2 regions of the Alteromonas infernus genome follow, and region 2 is predicted to be linked to the other one. Evidence: predicted binding sites of a transcription regulator. Region 2 holds the regulator's gene; the other holds the start of a gene.
The links. The regulator ArgR, encoded in region 2, controls arginine synthesis, uptake and breakdown. The targets are predictions, from matches to a motif close to ANTGAATANNTATTCANT.
Positions count from the first base shown of each region.

Region 1: a site for ArgR is predicted at 6,342-6,359, ahead of ACX5J7_RS13475 (N-acetylmuramoyl-L-alanine amidase). Genes of this name have one in related genera too.

Region 1 is NZ_CACSIG010000054.1:189,027-196,938, reverse strand. Features, by position in the region: gene ACX5J7_RS13485 (FAD-dependent oxidoreductase) at 1-1,241, opposite strand, end outside; gene gltB (glutamate synthase large subunit) at 1,255-5,721, opposite strand; gene ACX5J7_RS13475 (N-acetylmuramoyl-L-alanine amidase) at 6,396-7,343, shown strand; partial or broken gene arcB (aerobic respiration two-component sensor histidine kinase ArcB) at 7,441-7,912, shown strand, end outside.
Region 2 is NZ_CACSIG010000042.1:128,531-136,442, reverse strand. Features, by position in the region: gene ACX5J7_RS11165 (substrate-binding domain-containing protein) at 1-867, opposite strand, end outside; gene ACX5J7_RS11160 (TonB-dependent receptor) at 1,253-4,426, shown strand; gene ACX5J7_RS11155 (type 1 glutamine amidotransferase domain-containing protein) at 4,619-5,302, shown strand; gene argR (transcriptional regulator ArgR) at 5,386-5,850, opposite strand; gene mdh (malate dehydrogenase) at 6,090-7,028, shown strand; gene ACX5J7_RS11140 (hypothetical protein) at 7,219-7,437, opposite strand; gene ACX5J7_RS11135 (hypothetical protein) at 7,439-7,912, opposite strand, start outside.

The DNA of each region.
Region 1 (7,912 bases), on a different contig from region 2:
ATAATGCCAAAGTCGGCAAACCATGGCGCAGGACTCGGTTGGAAACCAAACGCGATAATAACCGCATCAGCCTCTAGAACATGTTCTGAACCTTCTACTTCAACAGGACGGCGGCGACCGTTAACATCCGGTGGTCCCATCTCGGTTTTAACGAACTTAACGCCACAGGCTTTTCCGTTTTCATCAACGGCGATGTCCAAAGGTTGAAGATTGAATTTAAACTCAACACCTTCTTCTTTAGCGTTAACTACTTCGCGGCGTGAACCCGGCATACTTTCTTCGTCACGACGATATGCACAGGTTACCTGCGCCGCTTCCTGACGAATAGAGGTACGCACGCAGTCCATGGTGGTATCACCACCACCTAACACCACAACGCGCTTACCTTTCATATCAACAAAATCGGCTGGGTCTTTTTCAAGGCCCATTACGCGGTTGGTATTGGCAATAAGGAATGGGAGGGCATCGTATACCCCTTCTACGTGCTCATTGTCGAACCCACCTTGCATAGACTTGTACGTACCCATGCCCAAGAAAACGGCGTCGTACTTATCGATTAAGTCCTGGAACTGGATGTCTTTTCCAATTTCGGTGTTAAGTACGAACTCAACGCCCATTTCGGTAAAGATTTGGCGGCGTAGCTTGATAACGTCTTTCTCTAATTTAAAAGACGGAATACCAAACGTGAGTAGGCCGCCAATTTCTTCATACTTATCGTAAACAACAGGTTTAACGCCGTTACGTACTAATATGTCAGCACACGCAAGCCCTGCTGGGCCTGCACCAACAATGGCGACTTTCTTGTCGGTCCATACCACGTCAGACATATCTGGGCGCCAGCCCATTTTGAAGGCTGTATCAGTAATGTACTTCTCAATACTACCAATGGTTACCGCACCAAAATCGTCATTCAGTGTACACGCACCTTCGCACAGTCTGTCTTGTGGACATACGCGACCACATACTTCCGGCAAACTGTTGGTTTTATGAGAAAGCTCCGCAGCTTCTAAAATACGGCCTTCGTTTGCCAAGCTTAACCACTGAGGAATGTAGTTGTGCACGGGGCACTTCCATTCACAATACGGGTTGCCGCAGTCCAAGCAGCGGTCTGCTTGGCCTTCGGTTTGAGATTGGCTGAGCGGTTGATAAATTTCCGCGAACTCTTGTTTACGTACCATGATCGGCTTTTTCGGCGGATCGATACGTTCAACGTCGACAAATTGATATACGTTCTTTGCCATAAACTAAATCCTCCTACTGAGCCTGAATGCGTAATTCAGCACTTGAACGACTGATGTGACCAAGCAAGTTTTTCACATCACTGGTTTTTGGCTTAATAAGCTTAAAGCGTTTCAGCGTTGCGGCGAAATCAGTAAGCAGAGACAACGAGTGATCGCTACCGGTTTCTTCGTAGTGCTGGTTAATTAAGCCGCGTAAGTGTTCAGCAAGAATCGCTTTATCTTCAATTGGCATAACATCAACGAGTTCGGCGTTTACGCGGTTATCAAGGTCGTCGCCATCATCCATAAGATAGGCAAAACCACCTGTCATACCGGCACCGAAGTTAACGCCAACTGGGCCAAGTACAGCTACAATACCGCCTGTCATATATTCACAGCCGTTATCGCCGATACCTTCAACTACCGCGATGGCGCCTGAGTTACGTACACCAAAGCGTTCGCCCGCACGGCCTGCCGCAAAGAGCTTACCGCCAGTGGCGCCGTATAGGCAGGTATTACCCATAATGGCACTGTCGTGGGCATCATAAGAGATGTCGCGCGGCGGGTGGATAACAAGCTTGCCGCCTGTCATGCCTTTGCCTACATAATCGTTGGCATCGCCTTCAAGATGCATGTGTAAACCGCCAGCGTTCCACACACCGAAGCTTTGACCTGCCGTACCGGTAAGTTCAACTTTGATTGGGGTATCTTCAAAATCGTGATTACCGTGATGTTTAGCAATTTCACCTGATAGCAACGCGCCTACAGAGCGGTCGGTATTGCGTACAGGGTATTTAAGCGTAATAGACTCACCGTCTACCACTGCTTGCTGGGCATCTTTAAGCATCTGTGCATTTAACTCACCCTTATCAATAGGCGCGTTTGTGGTTTGTGAACAGAACAAACGGGTATGTTCACCGGCCTTAGGCTGCGCAAGTAGAGGCGATAGATCTAAACGGTTTTGCTTAGCAGTAATGCCATCTAGTACTTTAAGTAGCTCTGTGCGGCCAACAAGATCGTCGAACTTAGCAACACCCATAGATGCCATGATTTCACGTACTTCCTGAGCAATAAACTTAAAGTAGTTCATTACCATGTCAGGCAAGCCGATGAAGTGATCATCACGCAATTTTTGGTCTTGGGTTGCAACACCGGTCGCACAGTTGTTTAAGTGGCAAATACGTAGGTATTTACAACCTAGTGCTACCATTGGGCCAGTACCAAAGCCAAAGCTTTCGGCACCTAAAATACCCGCTTTAACCACATCAAGGCCAGTTTTCAAACCACCGTCGGTTTGAACGCGTACTTTATGACGTAGGCCGTTTTCGATAAGGGCTTGTTGCGTTTCAGAAAGACCTAGTTCGAACGGGCTACCCGCATATTTAACTGACGTTAATGGGCTTGCACCTGTTCCGCCGTCGTACCCTGATACGGTAATAAGGTCTGCATAGGCTTTTGCTACGCCCGTTGCGATAGTACCTACACCCGGTTCAGATACCAGTTTTACTGATATTAGCGCCGTTGGGTTAACCTGCTTCAAATCGAAAATTAGCTGAGCCAAATCTTCAATTGAATAGATATCGTGGTGCGGTGGTGGTGAAATAAGGGTTACACCTGGCACAGAGAAACGAAGCTGTGCGATGTATTTATTCACTTTATCACCAGGAAGCTGACCGCCTTCACCCGGTTTAGCACCTTGCGCCACTTTAATTTGAATAACGTTAGCGTTAACCAAATAGTGAGGTGTCACACCGAAGCGTCCTGACGCAACCTGCTTAATCTTAGAGTTCTTTTCAGTCCCAAAGCGAGAAGGGTGTTCGCCACCTTCGCCCGAGTTAGACTGACCGCCCAAACGGTTCATTGCAATAGCCAGTGCTTCGTGGGCTTCTGGGCTTAATGCACCAATTGACATAGCCGCAGTATCGAAACGTGGGAACAAGTTCTCCGGTGCTTCTACTTCGCTAATATCAATAGGATCGCAGTCTGGATTAATGGCCAGCAAGTCGCGAATGTGTGCAGGGGCACGCTCGTTAACAAGCTTGGCGTATTGCTGGTAGTCGTCATAGTTACCCGACACAACCGCTTTTTGCAGCGTGCTAACTACGTCTGGGTTATAGGCGTGATATTCGCCACCGTGCACATATTTAAGTAAGCCACCGTGATCAACAGACTTACGCTTAAGCCATGCAATGCGATTCAGGTTGATGAGATCTTGGTGGAAATCATCAAAGCCTGCGCCTTGAATACGTGAGGTCACGCCTTTGAAGCAAAGATTCATTACTTCATTGTTAATCCCCACGGCTTCGAAGAGCTTAGAGCTACGGTAGCTCGCGACTGTACTGATACCCATCTTAGACATGATCTTATACAAGCCTTTGTTGATACCTTTACGGTAGTTCAACGTAGCCTGCATAGGAGAAATATCTAACTCGCCTTTTTCGCAAAGCTGCTCGATAGTTTCATAGGCAAGGAATGGGTAAACCGCCGTTGCACCAAGGCCAATAAGTACGGCAAAGTGATGCGGGTCACGGGCACTCGCTGTTTCTATAACAACGTTCGCGTCGCAGCGCAGTGATTTTTCAACCAGTCGTCGCTGTACCGCACCCACGGCCATCGCGGCTGGGATCACCAAGCGGTTTTGCTTGATGTTTCTGTCAGACAGAATAACAAACGCAGCACGTTTATTCTTAACCAGCATTTCCACTTCGTTACACACGCGCTCAATGGCTTTCTTCAAGCCCTCTTGCGGTGCGTATTGAAGTTCTACTACTTCTGAGTAGTAGTTGTCTGGGTTAAATTCACGCAATTGTTTAAGGTCGGTATACATTAATACCGGCGAGTCGAATAACACGCGGTCAGCGTAACCCGATGTTTCGCTAAATACGTTTTGCTCGCGGCCAATACAGGTTGCCAACGACATAACGTGGTTTTCACGCAGTGGGTCGATAGGTGGGTTGGTTACCTGGGCAAACTGCTGACGGAAATAATCATAAACCGTGCGCTGGCGCGATGACATTACCGCCATTGGCGTATCGTCACCCATTGAGCCAACGGCTTCTTGACCATCTTTTGCGAGTACTTTTACAACTTGCTGAATTTCTTCGTAGCTGTAGGCGTGTAGCTTGTGGTAGACCGCCATGGCATCGTCGTCAAACACGCGCTTACCAATAAGCGAGGCATCAAGCTGCTCAATAGGCGTAAGGCGACGAATGTGCTTATCTAACCATTCTTTATATGGGTGGCGAGCTTTAAGGTCATCATCAATTTCCGTAGAACGCCAGATTTTGCCTGTGTAAGTATCTACAGCAAGCATTTCACCTGGGCCTACGCGGCCTTTCTCAATCACGTCAGCTTGCTCGTAGTCCCAAATACCCACTTCAGAGGCAAGAGTAATAAAACCATTTTTGGTAATGACATAGCGAGCTGGACGCAAGCCGTTTCTATCAAGGTTACAGGCTACGTGACGGCCATTCGTTAATACGATACCGGCAGGGCCATCCCATGGTTCCATGTGCATTGAGTTGAACTCGTAGAATGCACGAAGGTCATCATCCATGGTTTTGTTGTTTTGATAGGCTGGTGGAACAAGCAAGCGCATGGCACGGAATAAATCCATACCACCGGCTAGGAATAGCTCCAGCATGTTATCCAATGACGATGAGTCTGAACCTTCAGTATTTACGAAAGGTGCAGCATCTTTAAGGTCGGGGATAAGCGGCGTTGAAAACTTAGCGGCACGTGCCATCGCCCAGTCGCGGTTGCCTTTAATGGTGTTAATTTCACCATTATGCGCAAGGAAACGGAAAGGTTGAGCTAGCGGCCAGCGTGGTAACGTGTTTGTCGAGAAGCGCTGGTGGAAAACGCAGATCGCGCTTTGCATGCGCTCATCGGCAAGATCGTGATAGAAGGCTGGCAAGTCTTTTGGCATCACCAAGCCTTTATAGATCGTTACCAAGCCTGATAAACACGCTACGTAAAAATCTGGATCTGCTTCAAGGCGTTTTTCAGCACGGCGACGGATCATATATAAGCGACGCTCAAGGTCGCGTTTTCTCCAGCCCGCTGGTGCGTTCACAAATACTTGTTCAATTTGTGGAACGCCTGTAAGCGCTAACTCACCCAGTACCGAGCGGTCGACAGGCACTTCGCGCCAGCCCACTACTGAAAGTGTTTCTTTTTCAAGTTCTTCATTAAGTACTTCACGCGCGGCTTGCGCAAGTACAGGGTCCTGACTTAAGAAAATCATGCCCACGCCGTATTTTTTGCTGAGTTTCCAGCCATTTTCTTCGGCGATTGCATGGAAGAACGCATCCGGCTTCTGTAGTAATAAACCACAGCCGTCACCGGTTTTCCCGTCTGCGGCGATACCGCCACGATGCTGCATACGGTCAAGGCCGTGTATTGCAGTGGTTACCAATTCATGACTGGCTTCCCCGTGAGTGTGAGCGATTAAGCCAAACCCACAGTTGTCCCGGGAATCATTGGGATTATATAAACTCATCTCTTAACTCCTTCAACCTTAAGACTGGGCAAGGTATGCGTTGCGTGTAGATGCGCCTAGGTGTGCGTATCACAACATTGTTAGACGTCTTTTTTGCTTGCGCGCGGTATTGCTCGCAATATGCGTCTTTCTTGTCGTTTATTTATTATTAGAGGATACCAGTCGTTTCCGCATTTTTATGCATTATTGCCATGCGGGCCGTACAAAATACCCACATTGAAAACTAAAATCAAACGCTAAAATTGTAAGCGTTATATAGTTTTTGTATAAATATATTTAATTTCTTTAAATACAGGCATTTATATCCCGCTGCTTACGTTTGTAATAAAAATGTTATCAAGTGAGAAAATTAATAATTGACCAGTACATAAATGATATTAGTTCTCATTTGAGTTTTAGTGGTGAATAAATATTCTTTATTTTCGTTGTTTTATGTTGTCAATGTGGGTTTGCTGTGTATTTTTATTAAATTGTAAAGTTATGGTTCCACAAATATAAGCTGTTTGCTATATTGATTAAAAGTTGTTCAAATGTGAGGCTAGGTAAAAACATAGCCTGTAGCTCGCAGTGTGCCCACGCACGCTGAGAGTGCAAACAATGCGTACGCTCTAGTGATATGAAAAGAATAAAAATTCACTGTAGGCGCGTGCAAACTAATCAACAAGGAATATTGAATGACTATCCTACACGCGACCCCTAGGCTCTCATTTGATGTATACGAACACCGCCTCATTGGTGAAAATGTCAAATTTACTGCTTCACCGAATACTTCTGGGGCGTTTCAGACTGGCGCTCCCGATACCATTGTCATTCATTTCACTGCTGGAAGTAGTTTGGGTTCCTCTGTCAACGTCTTAACTAATGCTGAAAGTGGTGTTTCAGCGCACTTCGCTTTAGGGCGTAACGGCGATATCGTTCAAATGTTGCCCACCAACAAAATAGGGTGGCACGCTGGCAAAAGTCATTACAAGGGGCGAAGCGGGCTAAACAGATACTCCATAGGAATAGAGCTAGATAATGCCGGGCAACTAAAGCCTAGAGGCGACGGCACGTATGAAAGCTGGTTTGGGAACGTTTATGGAGAAAGTGAAGTGATAGCTGCACAGCACCCCAACCAATCAGTTTTAGGCTATTGGCATAAATATACTGATATTCAGATTGCCTCCACAATAAGCCTGTGCAAAGTGCTTTGCGAACACTACCCAATTTCTGTTGTGGTAGGTCACGATGAGATAGCGCCTTCGCGTAAAGTTGACCCTGGCCCTGCATTTCCGATGCACCAAATCAGAGAACAGGTACTGCTTGGAAAAAGTGAAGACGAAACGCACACGGAAAGTAGCGGTGTCCATACGGGCAGCTTACAAAGAGAAGCGCACGATGCCGTGCCGCGACATATTGCCAGCTCGGTAAATCGCGTGGCTAACGTAAGTGCTAACGCACTCAATGTGCGTAAAGGGCCAAATGTCTCTTTTCCTCTTATTGAAAATGGGTTGCACAAAGGTGAAGTATTAAAGGTGCTAGAAAAGCAGGGAGAGTGGGCGAAAGTCTCCTTTACAAAAGTAGGTTGGGTTAACACCCGTTATATTAATGAGATTACAGAAAAGTCGCCGTTTAAAACGTAGCGTTACGTTATGAGGTTACAGTTAGCGTGTTTAACGCATTCCCGTAGTGGTGAAAGCCTGATAGGATAAAGGCAAAATAAGCTTATATTAGACGTACATGCATTCAGATTCACCCAACGATTCTTGGGCAATTCGTTTTGCTCAATTTGTGCAGCGTTTCGGCACGCTAAAGCTCAGCATACTATTTGTTGTTCTTTCGCTTGTATTTACGCTAGGCGGCTCATACGTAATTCGCGTTAGCATGGGCAGCCAAGTTCAACCTGATGACTTCATCAGCGCAGTTATTCTAACTATGCTGTCGGCACCGTGGGTGCTGTATTTCTTTAGTGAGTTAATTAAACAGTTAGAAAACTCACGTACCAATCTTAAAGAAGTAGTGAGTCAACTGGAGAGCTTGCGCGAAGAGGATGTTTTCCTTAATCGAGAACTTCAAAGTAATATTCGCCAGCTTAATCACGAGATTGAGCAGAGGAAACAGGCGCAAGAAGAGCGCGAAGCGCTGTTCAAAGACTTAGAAAGAGAGATTCAAGACAAGTCAGAGCAAGAGGCACAAGCACGCCGCTTATCTA
Region 2 (7,912 bases):
AGTTTTGTAATAGGGGCGAGGATGGGCCATGGCTATTTCGTGCACAACGCTTTGCATCGCGCAGAATAAGTCGGTGTTCTGAGTTTGCATTTTTAAGAACCACTGCATACCGCTTACGCTCTCTTGAAGGGGAGTGGCATAGTTTCTAGAAAAGCTATCTTTGTCTTCTTGTGCCCAATACGAAGAAATAATATCAATCTCACCCGCAAGCAGGGCCCGTCTTAACTCTTGGTGCGAACTGTAGTAGACGATATTTACATTGTTATCGCTTAACCCCAAGTTCTGCATAACTGTTTTAGGAACAATGTGTCCTGAACGACTGCTAGGGTAGTCAAGTAACCCAATTCGCTTTCCCAATAGGTATTCTTTGGATAACTGAGGGCGTTCTCTTAACGCTATAAAGAACGCAGAGTAATCTGGGTGGGAAGCAATTTTAGTTAAACCATATATTTGGTCTGCGCCGAAGGCGTTTACCACATTACTTTTAACGAGCGCTAAATCGACGACGCCATGGTTAATGTATCGGAACGTATCATAATCACTTTGGCCGATGGTTACTTTCACTTCACCGTATTGCCGTTTTATCGTTTCATCATTACACAACCGTTGCCTTGCCATTTCGGCAATGCGTCCATCGGTAACATAGACTGAAAAAACGTCATTATTTCCTACAAGTTCGGTTTTGCAGGTTAAATATTGACCAGTTTGAGGGGCGATGTCACTAAAAGAAACGGAATTTTGAAAATAGTTTATCGAACCGCACAAGATGGCGGCTAACATAAAAATTATCCATTTTCCGGAAGCAACAATTCTGAAATTCGTCAAAAAAACGACCAAATGAATTAACGATTTATATAGTGATTTCATCAGTTAAGGTTATTTATTGCAATAGGTAAATTTATTTTAAGGTGTTAACTATATGAAAAATGGTTAATTTTTATAGGTAAACCTGATTTTTATTAAACGCTGTTTATTAGTCGCATATGTGGCAAGAATAGGTTCAGCTATTCGTCGCAAATTGACAATAATAATAACAAGTAAATTAACTTGACCATGTGGTCAAGTAATTTTTTGCAAACTCACTAGCCTCGGGCGATTGCTGTTAAATAAAAATGTAAAATTGTAATAAATTTGACACGAACCTTTACGACAATTTGTCGGGTTCAGTGAAAGTCATAGGTTTTATGTAGTACTTTTTGCACTACACTAGGCCGAGTAAAAAAGAATTTTAAACAAAAAGGGAAACACACACATGAGCTCATCAGCTAAATTCAGTCGCATTGCGGCTGCGGTTGCGCTGTCAATCGGTTTGTCGACCACTGCAATGGCGCAAGAAACGTCATCTGCAATGGAAGGCCGCATCCTTACCCCTACAGGTGCACCTGCTGCGGGAACATCTGTTACTGTTATTCACGAACCTACTGGCACAGCCCGTGAAGTGGTTGTTGGCGCTAACGGTACGTTCAACCTTCGTGGCCTTCGCGTTGGCGGTCCTTACAGAGTCGTAGTTGACTCTGACGAATACCAAGACACCACTATCGATAGCGTATTCCTAGAGCTAGGTAACCCATTCGGCGTTAACCTTACGCTAGAAGACGCAAGTGATATTGAAGTTATCTCTGTAAGCGGTAGCGCATTAACAGCGACAGCGTTTGGTGCAACAGGCCCACAGACTGTATTCAACTTAGAGGCGCTAGAAAATACACCAGCTATTAACCGTAGCATCGGTGATATCGTGCGTGTTGACCCTCGTGTTTTCGTTGATGAAAGCTTCAACGACTCGATTAGCTGTGGTGGTGCAAGCCCGCGTAACAACAGCTTGACCCTAGATGGTATTCGCATGAATGACAACTTCGGTCTTAACAGCAACGGCTTCCCAACCGAGCGTATGCCTTTCTCTTACGACGCTATCCAACAGGTAGCCGTTGAGCTTGCTCCGTTTGACGTTGAGTACGGTGGTTTCACTGCGTGTAACATCAACGCAGTAACTAAATCAGGTACTAACGAAGTTCACGGTGGTGTTTTCTACGACTTTACGTCTGATTCTTACCGCGGCGACGAAGTTGACAGTGTAGAGCGTGACAACGGTAACTACACAGAAAAACGTTACGGTTTCAACGTTGGTCTTCCACTAATTAAAGATAGCCTGTTCCTTTTCGCAGCTTACGAAAAGCTTGAAGGTGTTCAGCTTTATGATTACAACGCGCTGGGTAGTCGTGTAACTCAAGACGACATCAGTCAGGTTTCACAAATTGCGCAAGACGTGTATGGCTATGATGTAGGCGGTACACCGGGTTCTGCGCCAGTTGAAGACGAAAAAATTCTTATTAAACTAGACTGGAACATTAACGCAGACCACCGTGCTTCATTAGTATATAACTGGAACGACGGTTTTAGCGTAAGCCAATCTGACGGCGGTTCTTCAAGACTTTCTTTAAGTAATCACTTCTACGAGCGAGGCGCTGAACTAACTACTGTTGTAGGTTCACTATACTCAAACTGGACTGATGACTTTTCAACAGAGCTTCGTATTGGCCACACTGACCTAGATAACCGTCAACAGTCACTAGACGCAGCTTCTGGCTTCGCTGAAGCGCAAATCAGAACTGATAACGGTGGAACTATCTACATCGGTCCAGATGACTCTCGTCAGTCTAACGACCTTAACTATGAAGTATTTAACTTTAAACTAGCGGGTACTTATTTCTGGGGTGACCACGAAATTACGGCTGGTGTTGAATACGAAGAAACTGACGTATTTAACCTGTTTATGCAGCAAACTGTAGGTGAATACCGTTTCGACAGCATCGCTGACTTCGAAGCTGGTCTTGTTGATCGTATCTACTACAACAACTCTGCGGGTACAAACAACCCAGCGGATGCTGGTGCTTCTTTTGCATTCGACGTAACTACCTATTACGTACAAGACGAGTTCTACCTAACTGACGACCTCAAAATCATGGCTGGTCTTCGTTATGATACATACGGCTCTGACGATACGCCTCGTTTGAACGAAAACTTCACTGAGCGTTATGGTTTTGCCAACACTGCAAACGTAGATGGTATTGACCTTCTTCAGCCACGTTTCGGCTTTACCTACACAGTTAACGAAAGCTTAGAACTACGCGGTGGTTTAGGTCTTTACTCTGGTGGTAACCCTAACGTTTGGATCTCAAATGCATACTCTAACGACGGTGTAACGAACATTGGTACTCGTGAACGTCAAATCAATGGCTTCGTAAGTGGCACTACTTCATTGTTTGACCTAGAGCTAACTGGTCAAGGTCGTCCGATTTACGACGTACCACAAGAGCTATTTGACGTAGTAGCGAACACTAGCCTAACGGATGGTGACGGTAACACTAACGCAACTGACCCAGACTTTGAGATTCCTTCTGAGTGGAAATACGCGTTAGGTTTCACCTATGTAACTGAAAATGACTACCTAATTAACGCTGACATGATCTATACCGATCGCCAAGATTCAGCAATAGTTAGAGATGCGAACATTGTTTACAACGGTGAAAACCGTTTCGATGGTCGCCCAATCTACACCAATATTGACTCAGGTCGTAATGAAACGCAGGACTTCATTCTAGGTAATGTTGATTCAGGTGATGACGGTAGTTCACTTGTTCTTTCAATCGGCGTAAGCAAAGAGTGGGATAATGGCTTCGATATGGGCGCTTCATACGCTTATGTTGACGCAGAAGATGCTAACCCAATGACAAGCGCAGTAGCGTTCTCAAACTACGCTAACTTTGCAACAAGCGATCCTAACAACCCGTCTGCGGCAACGTCTGACTACGCTGTTGGCAACCGCTTTAACTTCTCACTAGGTTATACTGCAGAGTTCTTTGACGGTTATGCAACACGTTTCAACTTGTTTGCAACGGCTAACGAAGGTAAGCCTTTCTCTTACGTTCACAGCAACAACTCAGCGTTCCCTTGGGATGGTGTATTTGCTCGTCAGCTTATTTACATTCCTGAAGTAAACGATCCGAACGTAGTGTTTGTTGATCAGACAAACCGTGATGGTGATGTACTTCAAACTGCGGAAGAAGCTCAAAGACAGTTCAACCGTTGGGTTGAAGATAACGGCTTTGAGCGCGGCGAGATCCTTGAGCGTAACAGTGAAACTGCTGATTGGTGGTTTAAAGCTGACCTACGTGTCTCTCAAGAGCTACCTGGCTTCTATGAAGGTCATACAGCAAGCGCGTTCTTCGTAATCGAAAACTTGACCAACTTAATCAACGACCAATGGGGTGACTTCCGTCAAGGTAGCTTCGGCGGTGATGAAGTTATTGCTGCGGACTTCAATGACGCAGGTCAATACGAGTACAGCGCGTTCTCAAGACCAGAGCAGAGCGTATCTCGCGGTCCTTCACTTTGGGAAATCCGCGTAGGTGTTAACTACCGCTTTTAAGAAGTAGTAAACACTAACTACAAGTTGTAGTGTTAGGTGCCACTCTCCTTAACAGGAAGTGGCACTTTTTTATGCCTGCGATTTATCTCACACACCTGTTACTGAGCGCGCATAGTCTTTGCTTATGATCTAAGTCTCTCCATTGAACGAACAAACACATGATAAATTTTTAGATGCTCGCAAGGAGGGCTTATGTCAAAACGTATGCTAATGGTAATGACGTCTCACGAAATTATGGGTGACACCGGCGAGAAAACCGGCATGTGGCTAGAAGAGTTCGCTGCGCCATACTACGCATTTAAAGATGAGGGATATACAATCACCTTAGCGTCACCGATGGGCGGCCAGGTACCGATTGACCCCAATAGTCTTGCTGACGACGCAATGACGGACGATTCGATTCGATACACAAAAGACGAGCTGGCTCGAAGCGCTATAGCGTCGACTATTCCGCTTGAAGATGTACGTGCAGATGAGTTTGACGCTGTCTTCTACCCGGGCGGTCATGGTCCGCTATGGGACTTATCAGATAATGCGCATTCCATTAAATTGATTGAAGACACTATCGCAGCCAATAAACCCGTTGGGGCTGTGTGCCACGCGCCCATCGTGCTAAAAGATGTTAAGACGCCAGATGGCAAATATTTGGTTGATGGCAAGCAGGTTACTGGCTTCTCAAATAGCGAAGAAGCTGCGATGGAGCTTACTGACGTAGTCCCTTATCTGGTTGAAGACGAGCTAGTCAAAAAGGGCGGTAAGTATGAAAGCGCGGATGATTTTGCTGTTAAAGTCTGTACAGATGGATTGTTGGTGACGGGGCAAAATCCGCCATCGTCACGTCCTGCAGCCGATGCATTGATCAAACTTCTATCTTAAGAACGTTTTAATTATAATGTAGTTGGAAACCGCATCATGTATGCGGTTTCTTGTTTTCGTTTGCCTAGCTTTTAGCGCCCTGGCTAGACATTCTCAAATAAATCTTCTACGCGCTGTCTTAATTCTTCAATTTTAGTGACATCAGCGGGAGCGATGAAAATGGTATCATCACCAGCGATAGTACCTAACACGCCATCTTTTTTGCTTAGCGAGTCAAGTAAGCGGGCGATAAGTTGAGCTGCACCTGGGCTAGTTCTTATGATGACCATCACGTTGTTGTGCACAATGTCTAATACAAGCTGTTTGAGGGGGCTTTTAGCCGTAGGCATACCTAACTCAGGGGGAAGGCAGTAAACCATATCACCGCGCGCGTTGCGCGTTCTTACAGCTCCAAATTTACTTAACATTCTTGAAATTTTAGACTGACTGATATTGTCAAAGCCTTGTGCTTTTAATGCGTCAACAATTTCGCCTTGTGAACCATAACTTTCCGCTTTAAGAATCTCTTTAAAAGCCTTGATGAGTTGCTCTTGTTTTGCGTTTGCCATTAGCGCTCTTTTCTTTTCTGAGGGTTTATGTGTGGTGAATTTTATTTGTTATGCCCATATTGTGCCGTACAGGTAGACTTTGCGCAATTTCTTTGCATAATCATTCATGATAATGAATATCGAGATAAAATCGCCATAAATAACGTTAATAAGACGATCCGGTGATTGAGTTTTCCCCCGCGTTGCATTAGTGTGACGTTCCGTTTAAATACGTGAAGTAATCCCATAGGAGAAATGGTATGAAAGTAGCCGTGTTAGGTGCTGCCGGTGGTATTGGTCAGGCGCTGTCTTTGTTGTTGAAAACACAATTGCCAGCAGGTTCAGATTTAGCGCTTTACGACGTAGCGCCAGTTGTTCCTGGTGTTGCCGTTGATTTGAGCCACATCCCCACTGCGGTAAAAGTAACCGGTCACGGTAAAGATGACCTAGCTGATGCACTAACTGGAGCAGACGTTGTTCTAATTCCAGCGGGTATGCCTCGTAAGCCAGGTATGGATCGTTCTGATCTGTTCAACATCAACGCCGGCATTGTTAAAAACCTAATCGAAGGTGTAGCTGATAACTGCCCGAACGCGTGTGTTGGTATCATCACTAACCCAGTTAACACTACTGTTGCGATTGCAGCTGAAACGCTAAAAGCAAAAGGCGTTTACGACAAGAATAAGCTTTTCGGTGTAACGACACTTGACGTTATCCGCGCTGAAACGTTTGTTGCTGAACTTAAAGATGTTGACGTATCTTCAGTGCACGTACCGGTAATCGGTGGTCACTCTGGTACTACAATCCTTCCTCTTCTTTCACAAGTTGAAGGCGTAGAGTTCACAGACGAAGAAGTATCTAGCCTAACCACTCGTATCCAGAATGCTGGTACTGAAGTGGTTGAAGCAAAAGCGGGCGGCGGTTCTGCAACCCTTTCAATGGGTCAAGCAGCAGCACGTTTCTGTTTATCTCTAGTTGCAGCAATGCAAGGTGAGAATGTGGTTGAGTACACTTATGTACAAACTGACGACAGCGACGACGCAGCATTCTTTGCACACCCAGTTCGCCTAGGTGCAAACGGTGTTGAAGAAATCTTGCCATACGGCGAGCTAAGCGCGTTTGAAGAAAAAGCGAAAAACGACATGCTTGAAGGCCTGCGTGGTGACATCAAGCTAGGCGTAGACTTCGTAAACGGCTAATCGGTGAGTATCATTGGCGGGCCTTTGAACGTAGGCACGCCGTGAATACTTCCCTGTAGGCTTCGCCACCGCTTCTCTGCGGTGGAGAGCCTACATTTTAATTACTTTCTCAGACTTCACATCAAGTTTCCACTTTATTATCAGCTCTTATCACCCCAGCGATTAAAGGTTCTGTTACGACCTTTGTGTATTAGTTAAGTGAAAGATATTTCGTGATATCGAAAAGCCTGATTTCACCGGCATCTAAAGTTACACCTTTATGTACAGCGTAAGCGTAACCTTTTAATACGCTATTGCCTTCAGACATAAGGAAAAGATGGGTGGCAAAAGTCGTGTGGGAAGTGGTTATTTCAACAATAGGGTGTTGAAGCGAGATATTTTCCGGTGAGATCTGTGTGCTAACAGCCAATTCACTCGTCTTCCCCTTTTCTAAAAACCGTGAGCGACCCTTGTCTATCTTCATACAACTGAAGAAGAGCCAATTCTGGTTTATCTAAATAATGTAAAATGCCCACCCATAAACCGTACGGCGTCTCGTCGTTTGCGCGTTCCGCATTGTTTAGCAAAGTACCGTATTTCTCTAAAAACTTGCGAGGCGTTGAGCTAGATTCTTGTTTTATGAGTCGGTAACTAGTGGAAAGTAAGCCTTTATTGTCATTGTAGTTTGATTCAAGCGCGGTAAAGCTGGTGTCTAGGTAAGGGGACAGAGTAAGCGAACGGGTTACGTCTTCTTCGATAACGGTACTGATCGTACATCGGTTCTCTTTACAGGATATATCCTCATCACTAAAGGCTGAGCGTTTGGCGTACCTCAGGCCTGAAGGTATGTGGATTTCATAAAGAAAATGTTCGCCGCTATCGTTTATTTGGAGAAGTTTATACTG